DNA from 2 places in the Pseudoalteromonas sp. CF6-2 genome. Region 1 is predicted to be linked to the other one. Evidence: riboswitches for the same ligand, from Rfam matches in the RefSeq annotation. Region 1 holds a riboswitch; the other holds the start of a gene.

Region 1 (6,694 bases):
TGAACAACTTGGTTTCTTGTTACCTGAAATCAGAGTTAAAGATAATCTCAATCTTAATCCTCAAGAATATAAAATCAAACTAGCAGGAGTGGCCGTTGCGTCTGCTCAACTGAATGCCAAGCAGCTACTAGCTTTAAACACCGGCGATACTTACGGCCAGTTAGATGGTGAACTAACGACGGACCCAGCTTATGGTTTGGAAGCTGTGTGGGTTGATGAGAAAAATAAAGCCAAGGCACTGAATATGGGTTATTCAGTTGTCGACTTAGCCACGGTAATCGCAACGCATATGGGCAAAGTGATAAAAGAGCATTTAGATGAGCTGTTTAGTTATGAAGATATTCAAAACTTACACGAGAGATTAAAGACTGTATCACCTAGTTTGGCTGATGCGCTTGAAAAGTCTTTACCAATTAACCTGCAACTAAAAGTGATGAGAATGCTACTTAAGGAGCATGTCGCGATTGGTGATATCGTGACTATTGCAGGCACTTTAGTTGACAGTATCGAAGTCACAAAAGACCCGATTCTACTTGCTGCCGATGTACGCTGTGCACTAAAACGTGTGTTAGTAAAACAAGTGATGGGCAATCGTGACGAATTAGCTGCTTATAGCTTAGATGAAAAACTAGAGCAAACGATGCAAAGTTCGTTAGAACAAGCCATGCAAGCAGGGAAGGTAGCATTAGATAGTTTTGCTGTAGATCCTAATTTACTTGGCCAGTTCCAACGAGCCATGCCTGTGATTACTGATGAAATGAAATCTCAAGGTGTTAACCCTGTGTTGATTGTTATTCCGCAGCTAAGACCTTTACTGGCGCGCTATGCACGTTCATTTACGAAGGGAGGTTTATCAGTGCTTTCTTATAATGAAGTGCCTGATAATATTAAAGTTAGTATCGTTGGCTCTTTAGGATAGTGTAAGCGGTATGAATTTAATATGAATAAATACCCGTAATGTTGCTTTTTGGTTTTTTTTATCTATAATCATTAAGAATTAGGTACTTGTTAACTGTTTTATAATAACAGTTACTTAGTTGGAAACACTAAGACAATTAAATGGCAAACTACACCGAAAGGGTAGGACGCAAAGCTTCCAGTCTAAAACCGCAAGGTCATGATAGTGGGGTTACATTAACTTAGCGGCACGTCTATTCGCCTCTTCAGGCAATTTGTTCCGCTTATTATATACGTTAAAGCCCTTAATTGGGCTGTTTATGATAATTGGAATACGAATGAACAACTCATATCAGCTTGTTAAGGCAACTTTTTTAATTGTTGTAGGCATTATAACTGCTTATGCATTGCCTGTGAAAGCTGAACGCGTAATTACCCAAAATTATGAGCAGGCAACATGGTATGTCAGTGGTGATGCTTTTTATTGCCAACTTAGCCAAAAATTAGATAGTTATGCGCAATTATCGATTATTAGCGAGCCTGCAGAGCCACAGCACCTAGATTTTAAGTGGTTGTTAACCGAACGTGATATCACGGATGTACAAGTATTTGCCCGTACAGCGGATTGGCAAAACAAGCAAGCAATCGCCCCTTCTATACAATTCTTTTCAGCCAATATTGAGCAGCAACAGGTTACGTTTAAACAAGGTGTTGCACCTCTTTTAAGCGCCATTAAGCAAGGCTACTGGTTAGATACAATCGTCGGGTTTGGCGATGAGCAACTGAGACTGACTTTTCCTACAACTCATAGTGATAACGCGATTGATAAATACCAGCAATGCCGTGAAAAATTAGCACCTTTATCTTGGCGACAAGCGAGAGATTATGAAATTAATTTTGACTCAGGAGAGCGTGTTGTTAAACGTGCCGCAGACCTGCGTTATTTAGAGAAACTAGTTCGTTATATTCAACTCGATCCTAAAGTTAAGAAAGTCATGATTGATGGACATACAGATAATGTAGGTTCTCCACTTGCCAATCGTTTGTTATCGAAAGAAAGAGCCGATGATGTGGCATCCCGACTTATTGAGTACGGGATCGATGCAAAGTTAATTGAGATCAGGGCTCACGGAGGACGCTATCCCGTGGCAAGCAATTCAGATTCGAACGGTCAGTCTTCAAATAGGCGCGTCTTAATTCGTCTATTTCGTCAAAAAAGCTAAGGTGTGAGAAGGAATATGGATCAGAAACATCTACTATGGCTTGCGCCAGAACAACCATCACGTGAAATTGAATTGGCGATCAATGATGAGCAGTATCAACTTCTGTACACAGATTCGATCCCCGATGCTATTGGTTATTGTTTGAGTTATCAGCCTGAACTGGTATTAATTGATGCTCAACAAGCACAAATGAACTTGGTTGACTTGGTAAAACTAGTTAAAAGAACTCATCAAGGTGGACAAATTATCACGCTTGTGGAATCGAACCAAGGTGAGCTTGCTTCACAGTCACTCAATAATGGGGCTGTCGACTTTTTACTTAAACCGTTTTTTGCTGATCAACTCAAACTAACTATCCGTAACGCTGATTCTATGAAGCATGGTGTGAGTGACTTAATTGCTGTGTCACTGAAATCACAGCAAGTGCTTAGACTTGCCAATCGTGCAGCACAAACATCTGCAAGCGTACTCATTATGGGTGAGTCGGGTACAGGTAAAGAAAAGCTCGCTAACTTCATTCATCAATCTTCTCCACGTGCAGATAAGCCATTTATTGCGGTTAACTGCGCAGCTATTCCAGAAAATATGCTGGAGTCTATGTTATTTGGTTATAACAAAGGTGCATTTACGGGGGCGGTAGCACAGCAAGCGGGTAAGTTTGAGCTTGCAAATGGCGGCACTATTTTACTGGATGAGATAACTGAACTGCCTTTAGAGCTGCAAGCTAAATTACTTCGTGTCCTACAGGAGCGAGAGGTTGAGCGATTAGGCAGTCATCAACGCATTAAACTCGACATTCGTGTGATTGCAGCATGCAATAAGCCACTGCGTGAGCAAGTAGAGAAAGGCCTTTTTCGTGAAGACTTATTTTACCGCTTAGATGTATTGCCGTTAATGTGGCCAGCATTACGTGACCGAAGTGACGATATTTTACCATTAGCGAAGTATTTTATTGCTAAATACGGAGATGAGAAGTTTCACTTTAGTCAACAGGCAGAGCAGTTGATGCATAGCTATCACTGGCCAGGTAATGTTCGTGAGCTGGAAAATGTAGTGCAAAGGGCATTAGTGATGGCTCGCGGTGTCGAAATTCAAGCGGCAGATCTAAACCTACCCGAAAACGTTAAAGCACTCACGACAACCAGTGCGTCACAGTTAAAACATAGCAAGAAACAAGCTGAATTTGATTATATTTATGATTTACTTAGCCGTTTCAAAGGACACAGAACCCAAACCGCAGAGGCACTCGGTGTGAGTACCCGAGCTCTTCGATACAAAATAGCCGCCATGCGTGAGTATGGCATGGATATAGACGCAATCGCTTAATTTAAGGAACAGAGTAATGTCACCTATTGAAAGTCAACGCCTTCTGCTTGGAAAAATGACTGATATGCAGCAACTAGCTGCGGCAGAGAGCATTGCGCCTGCAGCAAGTAAATATCAAGACGCAGCAATTAGTACTGAATTCAAAACAGTTGTTCGCGCTGTTAATGAGCAACAAAATATCTCATCGCAAATGATGCATGCGGTAGATACGGGGCAAACGGATGATGTTGTGGGGGCAATGGTCGCAAGTCAAAAAGCCAGCCTAAGCTTCTCAATGTTAATGGAAGTACGCAATAAACTACTTAATGGCATTGATGATGTCATGCGTATGTCACTGTAGAGGTTGTTATGAAAGGCGAATTAACTAAAGCTGTACCGCCGATGTCTGGGGAGACAAACCTACGTGAAAAAGTCGTAAACTTCTCAAATAAAATAAACTTTTCAAATAAAAGCCATGATAGAAATGTCGCGACAATCGCTTTATTGGCGACGTTAGTAGCTGCAACTATCGTTGTTATTTTGTGGACATCAGCAAAGAACTACGTGCCACTCTACGGCAACCAAGAAAGTTATGATAAAGCTAATATTTTAGAAATATTGGATAAAGAACAAATTGTGTTTCGTATCGATAACGACACAGGCAATATTTTAGTTCCTCAAGAAAAATTAGCAGACGCACGAATCACTCTAGCGGCACGTGGTATTAAAGCTTCAATGCCTGAGGGCGTTGATAACCTAAGTGCTAAAGTGTCGATGGGCACAAGCCAGTTTATGGAATCGATGCAATATCAACATGCTTTGGAGGGAGAACTTGCTCGAACCATTATTAATATGCAAGGTGTTCGCAATGCGCGAGTACATTTAGCAATACCAAAGCGTAGCTTATTTATAGGTAGGGAAGAGCAAAAATCAGCTGCATCTGTAATGGTTGATTTAGCGCCAGGGCATGAGCTAAAAGCTGAACAAGTAGAAGCTATTATTTCACTCATCATTGGCTCGGTACCAGGTTTAAACCCGCGAGATGTATCAGTAGTCGATCAGCGCGGAAAGTTACTGTCGGGTGATTTATTTGATACCACTCCCGTTGGTAAAGAAAGTGATAAGAAGCTCGCTTTTATCGAAAAGGTTGAACGTAACATAGAACAACGCGCTGAAATTATGTTACTGCCTATTTTAGGCGAAGGAAATTTTCGAATTCAGGTCTCAACAGATGTTGATTTTAGCGTTGTTGAAGAAACACGTGAAGCGGTAGACCCACAAGGGGTGTTAAAGCAAGAATTGGTTAAATCAGATTCTCGACAAGACCAATTTGCCGGTGGTATTCCAGGTTCACTGGCTAATCAACCTCCATTGCCAGATCAAGAAGGTGAAGAGGCTGAAAATGAACGAGTGTCTGAACGCAGTGAAAGTAGCCGTGAATATGAAAATGGCCGCTCTGTTACCCATACTCGTTTTGAAGTTGGACGCTTAAGCTCAATGAGCGTATCGGTACTTGTTAATGAACAAGCCGCAGCCACAGCTGAAGGTTGGAGCCAAGAAGGCCTAAACTCTTTAGGCGAAATGGTTAAAACAGCCACCGGTTTTAATGAGCAGCGTGGCGATCAGTTCAATATCACCAGTTTTGCATTTGTTGAAGCAAAACCTTTTGTACCGTCTGACGGATTACAATGGTGGCAAATGCCTGAAATTCGAGAGTATGCTCGTTACATTTTCGGTACTTTTATTAGTTTAATGCTTATTTTCTTTGCGGTAAGACCGCTGGTAAATCATTTGATTAAAGGCAAAACAACAGCTTCAACACCAAGTGAAAATGAGCAAGAAAAATTAGCCGCCGCTAAAAGCGATGCCTATGAAAGACAAAGTACACCTCTGGATGGCGCACTTGAGCGAGATAGCAAAAATGAGCAGCCTGAGCAGGAAGGTGAAAATATTGCGTTGCCTAAGATAGGCAGTGATTTTGAAGAGCAAATTGCACATATGCAGTTATTAGCAAGCCGAGAAACCGAGCGTGTAACCTCTGTTATTAAATATTGGGTAGAGCAAGGAGTTGAAGTTGAGTCAAGTAAATCAAGATAATGTGACAATGTCAGCACCTGCTCGTGCGTCACTCGATAGAGCTGCTATTTTACTGCTCAGTATGGGCGAAGAAAATGCAGCAAGTGTGATCCGTAAACTCGGTCGCCGTGAGGTACAGGCAATCTCAGAGCGAATGGCCAGTATTTCTAACATTACAAAAAATGATGTAGCTGACACGCTCACCAGTTTTTTCGATTGTTACCGTAACGAAAGTGGGGTTAATGGTGCATCAAGGCTGTATCTTGAAAGAGCACTTGATAAAGCCGTTGGACGTAAGCTTGCCCGTGGCATGTTAGATGATATTTATGGTGGCGCGATGAGTGACGATCTGCGTCGTTTAGAGTGGATCCCACCTGAGCTAATTGTCCGTTTCTTAGAGCATGAACATGTGCAAATGCAAGCGCTGTTTTTAGCGTTTTTACCAGCGGATCAAGCCGCTGCTGTCATTGCATTGTTTCCTGAAGCAAAGCATGAAGACCTATTATACCGTATTGCCAGCTTACGAGAAGTCAGTGAGCATGTGATGGATGATATTCGATTAACCATTGAAGCCTGTATTGAGTTTGTCGGCAAGCAAGTCGGCTCTCAGGTAAATGGTGTTGATAAAGTCGCTGATATTATGAGCCGTTATAGCGGCAATAAAAGCCAAATTATTGAAGTTATTAAAAAGCATGATTTACAAGTGGCAGATGCAGTACAAGAGCGTATGTATGACTTTGCCAGTTTATTACTGCAAAGTGATGAGACCCTTTCTCAATTAATGAACGACGTACCTGACGAGCTTTGGTTGATGGCATTAAAAGGCGCAGATGAAAAAATTGTGGCGCGCCTTTTGGGGGCATTACCAAAACGCTTAGCGCAAGTGTATCAACAGCAGTTAGAAGCAACAACATCACAGCCGGTGAGTAAAGTGGATGCTGCACGTCGTGAAATCATGAGCATTGTACGTGATATGAGCAAGCGAGAAGAAATTACTTATCAGCTATACGAAGAAGAGACCGCGGGTTAAGTGCTATGCAAGCTTATCAATTTCCAACGTTAACAAAAGAACAACAGCACCAGAGTGTTCAACAGCGTATCGAGGCAGCTGAGCAGGCTGCTTGGCAAAAGGGTTATGATGAGGGATTAAAGCAAGGTCAAGCGGCGCTACAAGCTGATATAGAAAAGCGCGT
Region 2 (6,694 bases), 1.0 Mb from region 1:
AATACGCAAGGAGGGCTTATTTTATAAAACCACTCCCCATGGGGCTTAAACATAACCAAACATCACTCTTACTACGTTTAAGGTAATATTAGCTTTAAAATGGTTATTTTCAACCTAATAGAGCCATAAAAAAGGCCATTTCAAGCGCTTTCTCTTCAAGGCTTTTAAAGCGTCCAGAAGCGCCTCCGTGTCCGGCATCCATATCCGTTTTAAACACAACAATATTGTCGTCTGTTTTTATCTCACGCAGTTTCGCAACCCATTTCATCGGCTCCCAGTATTGTACTTGCGAGTCATGAAAACCCGTCGTTACTAATATATTTGGGTAGGCTTGAGCCGTAATATTATCGTATGGGGAATAAGCGTTAATGACTTCGTAAAAGTCGGGATCATTTGGGTTACCCCACTCATCATACTCATTCGTTGTAAGAGGAATACTCTCATCAAGCATGGTTGTCAGCACATCTAAAAAAGGTACGTGACAGCCCACGCCTAAATAAAGCTCTGGTGCTTGATTTACCACAGCCCCCATTAATAAACCGCCAGCACTTCCCCCTGAGGCAAACACCTTCTGTGGATGTGCATAGCCTTGCTCAGTGAGTGAGCGAGTAACATCAATAAAATCGTTAAAGCTATTTTGTTTATGCTGTTTTTTACCTTGTTCATACCAATGACGACCTAGCATTTCACCGCCACGAATATGGGCAATGGCATAAACAAAACCACGATCAAGCAGGCTCAATAAACAACTAGAAAAACTCGGATCCGTGGTAACGCCATAAGCACCATACCCATATTGCAACAAAGGGTTAGAGCCATCTTGATTGAATTTATCAATACGATACACCAATGACACTGGTACTTGCTCACCATCTCTTACGGTGATCATTAGTCGTTCTGAACGATAGTGCTCTGGGTCAAATTCACCAAGTACTTGCTGTTGTTTTAATAACGTTTTGTTGCCCGTTTTTAAATCAACATCATACAATGAACCTGGTGTTGTTAGACTTGAGTAATAAATACGTGCAGAGCGAGTGTTAGGCTCAGGATTCATCGCTATTGCAGCATAATAACAAGGGTCATCAAACTCTAATGTGAGTCGCTCTTCCTGCTTATCAACAACCACAAAGCGGGTTTGACCAAGCTCTCGCTCAGTTAAAATAAGATAGTCATTGAATATTTCGACCCCTTCCAATAACACATTATCACGGTGCGCAGTATGCTCCTGCCACTGTTCTTTTGTAGCAATTGTGTCGGTTGTGGCAGTCATTAAACGGAAGTTTTTGGCTTGCCAATTTGTGACTATATAAAAAGTATCGCCTAGCTTATCAACATCAAATTCATGGCCTTCTTCACGCGGCATTAACGCGCTGAACTCCCCCTCGGGATTGTTAGCATCAAGTACCCAAGTATCGTTCGTTTCAGTCGTAGCTAAATCAATAATAATTAAGCTTTCATCTCGACTTTTGCCAAGTCCTAGAAAAAAGCTTTTATCCTGTTCTTCATACACTAAAACATCATCGGTTTGTGGGGTGCCTAAAACATGGCGATACACCTGAAAACCCAATAAAGTTTGTAGGTCTTTTTTGACATAAAAAACTGTTTTACTGTCGTTAGCCCAAACAATTTGCCCTTCTGTGTTTTCAAGTACATCGCTGAATATTTCGCCATTGGCAATATTTTTAAAACGCGCGGTGTAAATACAGCGGCCTTCGGTATCTTCAGAATAAGCAAGTAATTGCTCATCAGGACTAATTGCGACTTCACCTAGTTCATAAAACTCATAATCACTGGCTAGTTGGTTTACATCTAACAATAACTGCTTGTCACGGGCTTCAATTGAACGACTTCGGTAATGGCGCGCATATTCATCATCACCACGAACTTCTGAGTGATACCAGAACTGGCCATCCTTTACAGGAAAGGTATTATCATCCTTAACTATCTGCCCTTTTAGTTCGTTAAATAACGCTTCTCGTAGTGGTTTAATACTGGCAAGCTGTTTTTCACAATATTCATTTTCTGCATGTAAATGTGCCAACACGTCTACATTCTCGCGTTCATCATCACGCATCCAGTAGTAATTATCAGTACGAGTTAATTGATGAGCTGTTAGTTGATGAGGTTGTTTTTTAGCTACAGGGGTAGGCGTTAATAAAGACAAAGAATAAGAATTTTGCGACACAGGAAAAACCACGATTAAAAACGAATGACCCGAGTCTAACACAGAAATAAAAAAGCCCACTCAAATTGAGTGGGCCAAACAATGCTAAATAGCATTTAGGGGGAAACTATCAATGTGATACTTGCTGCCATGCCATGGGCCAACTTTTACCCACACCAGGTTCATAGAGTGGGTTGTGTGATTCTTTCACACGACAAAACTCTGTATACGGCCAAGGTTTACACATATAAATATGGCCAGTCTTTGGTTGTAGTACTTTTACACCTGAGCTGTAAGCATTGCATGCTTGCGGATAAACATAATCATACTCTTGATTTTTATCCTTTATTTTCTTTTCGCACTTCGCAATACAGTTAAATGCCACTTTTACATGGGTTATACCCGTGCTTTCTAATGCATAAATCTGATTGAGCCGATATGCTACGATGAGACCCTGCTCTGTTATTTTTCCTGCTCGAATCATGGGCATGTGCACATTTATATGCTCAGCAATTGAACGAGGCCAATTATGAGGCTCACCCTCATCAGAGCTAGTAATAGGGTACTGAAATGACAAATCAGCTAACTCACCTTGCGCATCATAAAAAGTCACAACCACCTTATCCCCAACAAAAAGCTGAGTATGATGATTTAAGCAACCTATCGGCAACCACTTTCCAGAAGCCAGTGACATATGCATAAACAAAGTAACACCCTAAGAACAGCTAGTAGGTACTATCCAATAACAGCCGTACAAAATAAATACAATTTTAGTTTGAGGCAATAGATCCAAAGCACGAAGAATGTGCGCTTTTCAGCGGCCCCGCTATCATAGCTTTGTAATCAAAACCTTAGACCGGAAACTTTGCGTCCTAACCTTTCGGTTAGTTTGCCAAAAACTGAAATGAGTATAATCCTCAGTTGAAAACAAATCAAACAAAAGAATGTAACCGAAAGATATGTATAACAAGCAATTACTAGTCACAAATAAGCTATAAAAAAGCCAACCCGAAGGTTGGCTTAGTCATTAATCTCTTACCGCACGTCGATTTGGTATGAGTTCTTTCACTGAACGGAAAAAACGTAAGAACACATGGCCTACATCACTCATCACAATATACAGGCAAGGAACAAGTACCAATGTAATGAGAGTTGCAAACATCACTGCAAAACCAAGGGCCACTGCCATAGGAATAACAAACCTTGCCTGCAAACTCGTTTCAAACATAATAGGGAGTACGCCAGCAAAGGTTGTAATTGACGTTAAAGTAATTGCTCTAAAGCGTGCACAACCTGCCTCAATAACAGCTTGACGAGTTGACATTCCCTCTCGTCGAGCTTGGTTCACAAAGTCAGTCATAACTAAAGAGTCATTGATCACCACCCCTGCAGCAGCAATTAAGCCAAAGCCTGACATTAAGCTAATATCTAAATCAAACCAATAATGCCCCCAAATAGCACCGGTCAAGCTAAACGGAATCACCGACATAACGATCAATGGTTGTGAATAACTTTTGAGTGGCACCGCAAGTAAGATATACACTAAGAACATCCCTGCAGCAAAAAACATTAATTGCTCATTCGCCTGTGCTTGCTGCTCTTCAATGGCACCGCCTAATTCAGTTTTCACTGATGGGAACTCTTCTTTAAGCTTTGGCAGTAGTACGTCGTCGACCTGCTTGACCACTTCACCTGGTTCTATGGTTTCTTCGTCAATGCTGCCGTAGATATATACAGTACGGTAGCCACCTTCACGGCGAATATAACTAATCCCTGGCTTTTCGGTTAGCTCAACCACATCACCAAGCAGTACTTCTTTGCCAGCAGGTGTCGTCACTACCGCATGTTTTAAAGAAGCAAATGCTTCACGCGTTAATTTAGGATAACGCACCATTACACGTACTTCTTCACCACGACGAATTACACGCTGGGCTTCTCCGCCGTAAAAACTTGCACCAACTTGATTGGCAATTGTGGCAAGGTCTAAGCCTAAATCATAAGCAACTGGTTTTAAGCTAAGTTGGACTTCTTTACTAGCAGGGTCAATTGTCGAGCTAATATCAAATAAGCCTTTTTGCTGTTGCAGCAACTGAATAAAACGACGACCCGCATCATTTAAAGTATCAACATCGGGCCCATAAAGCAGGTATCCAAACTCGCCATCATTGCCGCCGCCATTTACATCGTCGTAGATTTGCAATGATTTAACACCGGCAATGTTTGGCATCTGTTCACGCCAACGTCGCGATAGCTCGAAAGCATTATATGGACGCAAGTCCTCATCTACCAATGGTGCTAAGATTTGTGCTTCAGTACGCCCCTGATTAAAGACCAAAATATCACGTAATAATGTGTGACCAAACTCACGTTCTGTCTCTTGATCAACCTTTTTAACCATGGCTTCAATTTCACGAATTGCTTCAATGGTCTGTATATCAGATGCATTTTCATTCATTTCTAGGTTAATTTGCGGAAAATCATGGGGGACTTTTGGTGTTGGTACAACACGTACTTGATTTGACGAAATTAAAGCGAATGTCAAAATCAAAAGGCCAATAAATGAGAATAACACTAACCAACGCCATTCAACACAACGCTCAATAAAGCGTTTATACGGGCCATTCACAAAGTTAAAGAAGCGCTTGTTAAAACGTGCTCGCCAACTATCAGGGTTAATAGGCGGAAAGTGAGTATGGGCAATGTGCGCAGGTAGAATAAGCTTTGATTCTATTAAACTGAATACCAGACATAAAATAACGACGACCGCGATACCATAGAAAAAAGCACTCTCAGGGCCGCTTGATAAAGTAAATGGCGCAAATACAGCAATCGTCGTTAATACCCCAAACGTTGCCGGAGTTGCTACACGTTTGGCACCGTTCACAACGTTAACGACGCCGCCTCCTTTTTTCTCTATCTCAGTGTAGGCACTTTCCCCTATGACAATTGCATCGTCAACGACAATCCCCAGCACCATAATGAACGCAAATAGGGATACAATGTTAATAGTGATACCAAAAACAGGCATCATCATCATGGCACCTAAGAAACAAATTGGTAAACCAATCATTACCCAAAGTGCTAGTTTAAAGCGCAAGAAGATAGACAACATGATAGCCACTAAGATAGCGCCTTGAAAAAGGTTGCTTTTCATCATGTCTAAACGCGCATTCAAGTAATACGTCATGTCCATCAGTGGTTCTAGACGTAAACCCACAGGCAGCTCTTTGTTCTTTTTATCTATGTATGCTTTCACCGAGTCAGCAACGGGGATCATATTTTGCTCTTTCGTTGCTTTAACCGATAAATACACTGCATTTTCACCATTGAATTTAAAGTAACGCTCACCCTCTGTGAACTGGTCTTTAATAACAGCAATGTCTTGTAACAAGACTTTCGCACCGTTAGCTCCCACCTTTACAGGGATTTGACGGAACTCATCACCACTGTAATATTGGTTTTCAACACGTACAGAAATAATTCCTGCATCAGTGCGTAATTGACCTGCTGAAATATTCGCTGAGTAGCGGCGTACGGCATTAGCAACATCGCTTAATGTTAAGTTATATTGGCGCAGAGAATCTGGATCAATTTCAATTGCAATTTCATCAAGCGGCACATCATTTTGCACCAAAGACACATTTGATAACTGCAATAACTCATCTTCAATTTGATTAGCTATTGGCTTTAATTCTGTGAGTGGCACATCACCGACTAATGTCATCCCAATAACATCTTGACGAAACTCGACCTGACTAATTGTCACCGGCTCCATCCCCGCAGGAAAGGTCGCAATTCCGTCAACGCGAAGTTTTACTTTATCAAGAACGTCGGTTAATTCTGCATCGGTATTAATTTCTAAGCTAGCACGCCCATTGTTACGAAATGCGCGGTAAACACCACGTTTAATTTCGGTCACATCTTTGAGCGACTCTTCAATTTTAATCAGAATACTTTCTTCAATTTCTTGTGGTGATGCCCCTGGGTAATTAGCTTGCACCTCAATATAATTGATCTCAATATTCGGAAACATCTGACGCTGAATAGTAAAGTAACTTAGTATCCCCATAGCAAGGATAAAAAACATCATTAAGTTTGCAGCGACCGAGTTATTAGCAAAATAGGCGATTAAACCAGGCTGCTTCTGTGTTGTTGTATCACTCATACAGCCACCTTACAGCTTTTCGACAGCAGCAGTTTCACCTGCATCGCTTGTCATTTCTTGCATACCGGCTACTTTTACTTCCATACCCGCTTGCGGATACTCAGGCAGTGTCAGTACAAGCTGATCATCAATATTTAAGCCATCGCTAATATAAAAATATTCACCTTCTTCGCGAACAACAGTCACTTTACGTGGCTCTAGTTTTTGCTCATCGTTAACCACCCAAACGGTTTGATTATTAACCAATGATTGCGGTAAGCGATAGATATTTTGCAATGTGGCACCGGCAAAATTAACTTGCACATAAGCGCCAAATTTAATGGGTTGTACATCATGCTTTAAACCATATGGGTCATCGACACGAA

The links. Region 1 has a riboswitch for cyclic di-GMP ahead of L3Q70_RS04205 (OmpA family protein). Riboswitches for the same ligand answer to the same signal wherever they lie in the genome.
Region 2: another riboswitch for cyclic di-GMP. It lies ahead of L3Q70_RS16215 (chitin-binding protein); the one in region 1 lies ahead of L3Q70_RS04205 (OmpA family protein).

The regions. Positions count from the first base shown of each region.
Region 1 covers NZ_CP091442.1:894,294-900,987, forward strand. The annotation lists gene flhA (flagellar biosynthesis protein FlhA) at 1-919, shown strand, start outside; cyclic di-GMP riboswitch class I at 1,052-1,137, shown strand; gene L3Q70_RS04205 (OmpA family protein) at 1,236-2,120, shown strand; gene L3Q70_RS04210 (sigma-54 dependent transcriptional regulator) at 2,136-3,446, shown strand; gene L3Q70_RS04215 (flagellar hook-basal body complex protein FliE) at 3,463-3,786, shown strand; gene fliF (flagellar basal-body MS-ring/collar protein FliF) at 3,795-5,522, shown strand; gene L3Q70_RS04225 (FliG C-terminal domain-containing protein) at 5,500-6,531, shown strand; gene L3Q70_RS04230 (FliH/SctL family protein) at 6,537-6,694, shown strand, end outside.
Region 2 covers NZ_CP091442.1:3,484,783-3,491,476, forward strand. The annotation lists gene L3Q70_RS16205 (hypothetical protein) at 1-53, opposite strand, end outside; gene L3Q70_RS16210 (S9 family peptidase) at 110-2,185, opposite strand; gene L3Q70_RS16215 (chitin-binding protein) at 2,295-2,864, opposite strand; cyclic di-GMP riboswitch class I at 2,978-3,068, opposite strand; gene L3Q70_RS16220 (efflux RND transporter permease subunit) at 3,192-6,329, opposite strand; gene L3Q70_RS16225 (efflux RND transporter periplasmic adaptor subunit) at 6,339-6,694, opposite strand, start outside.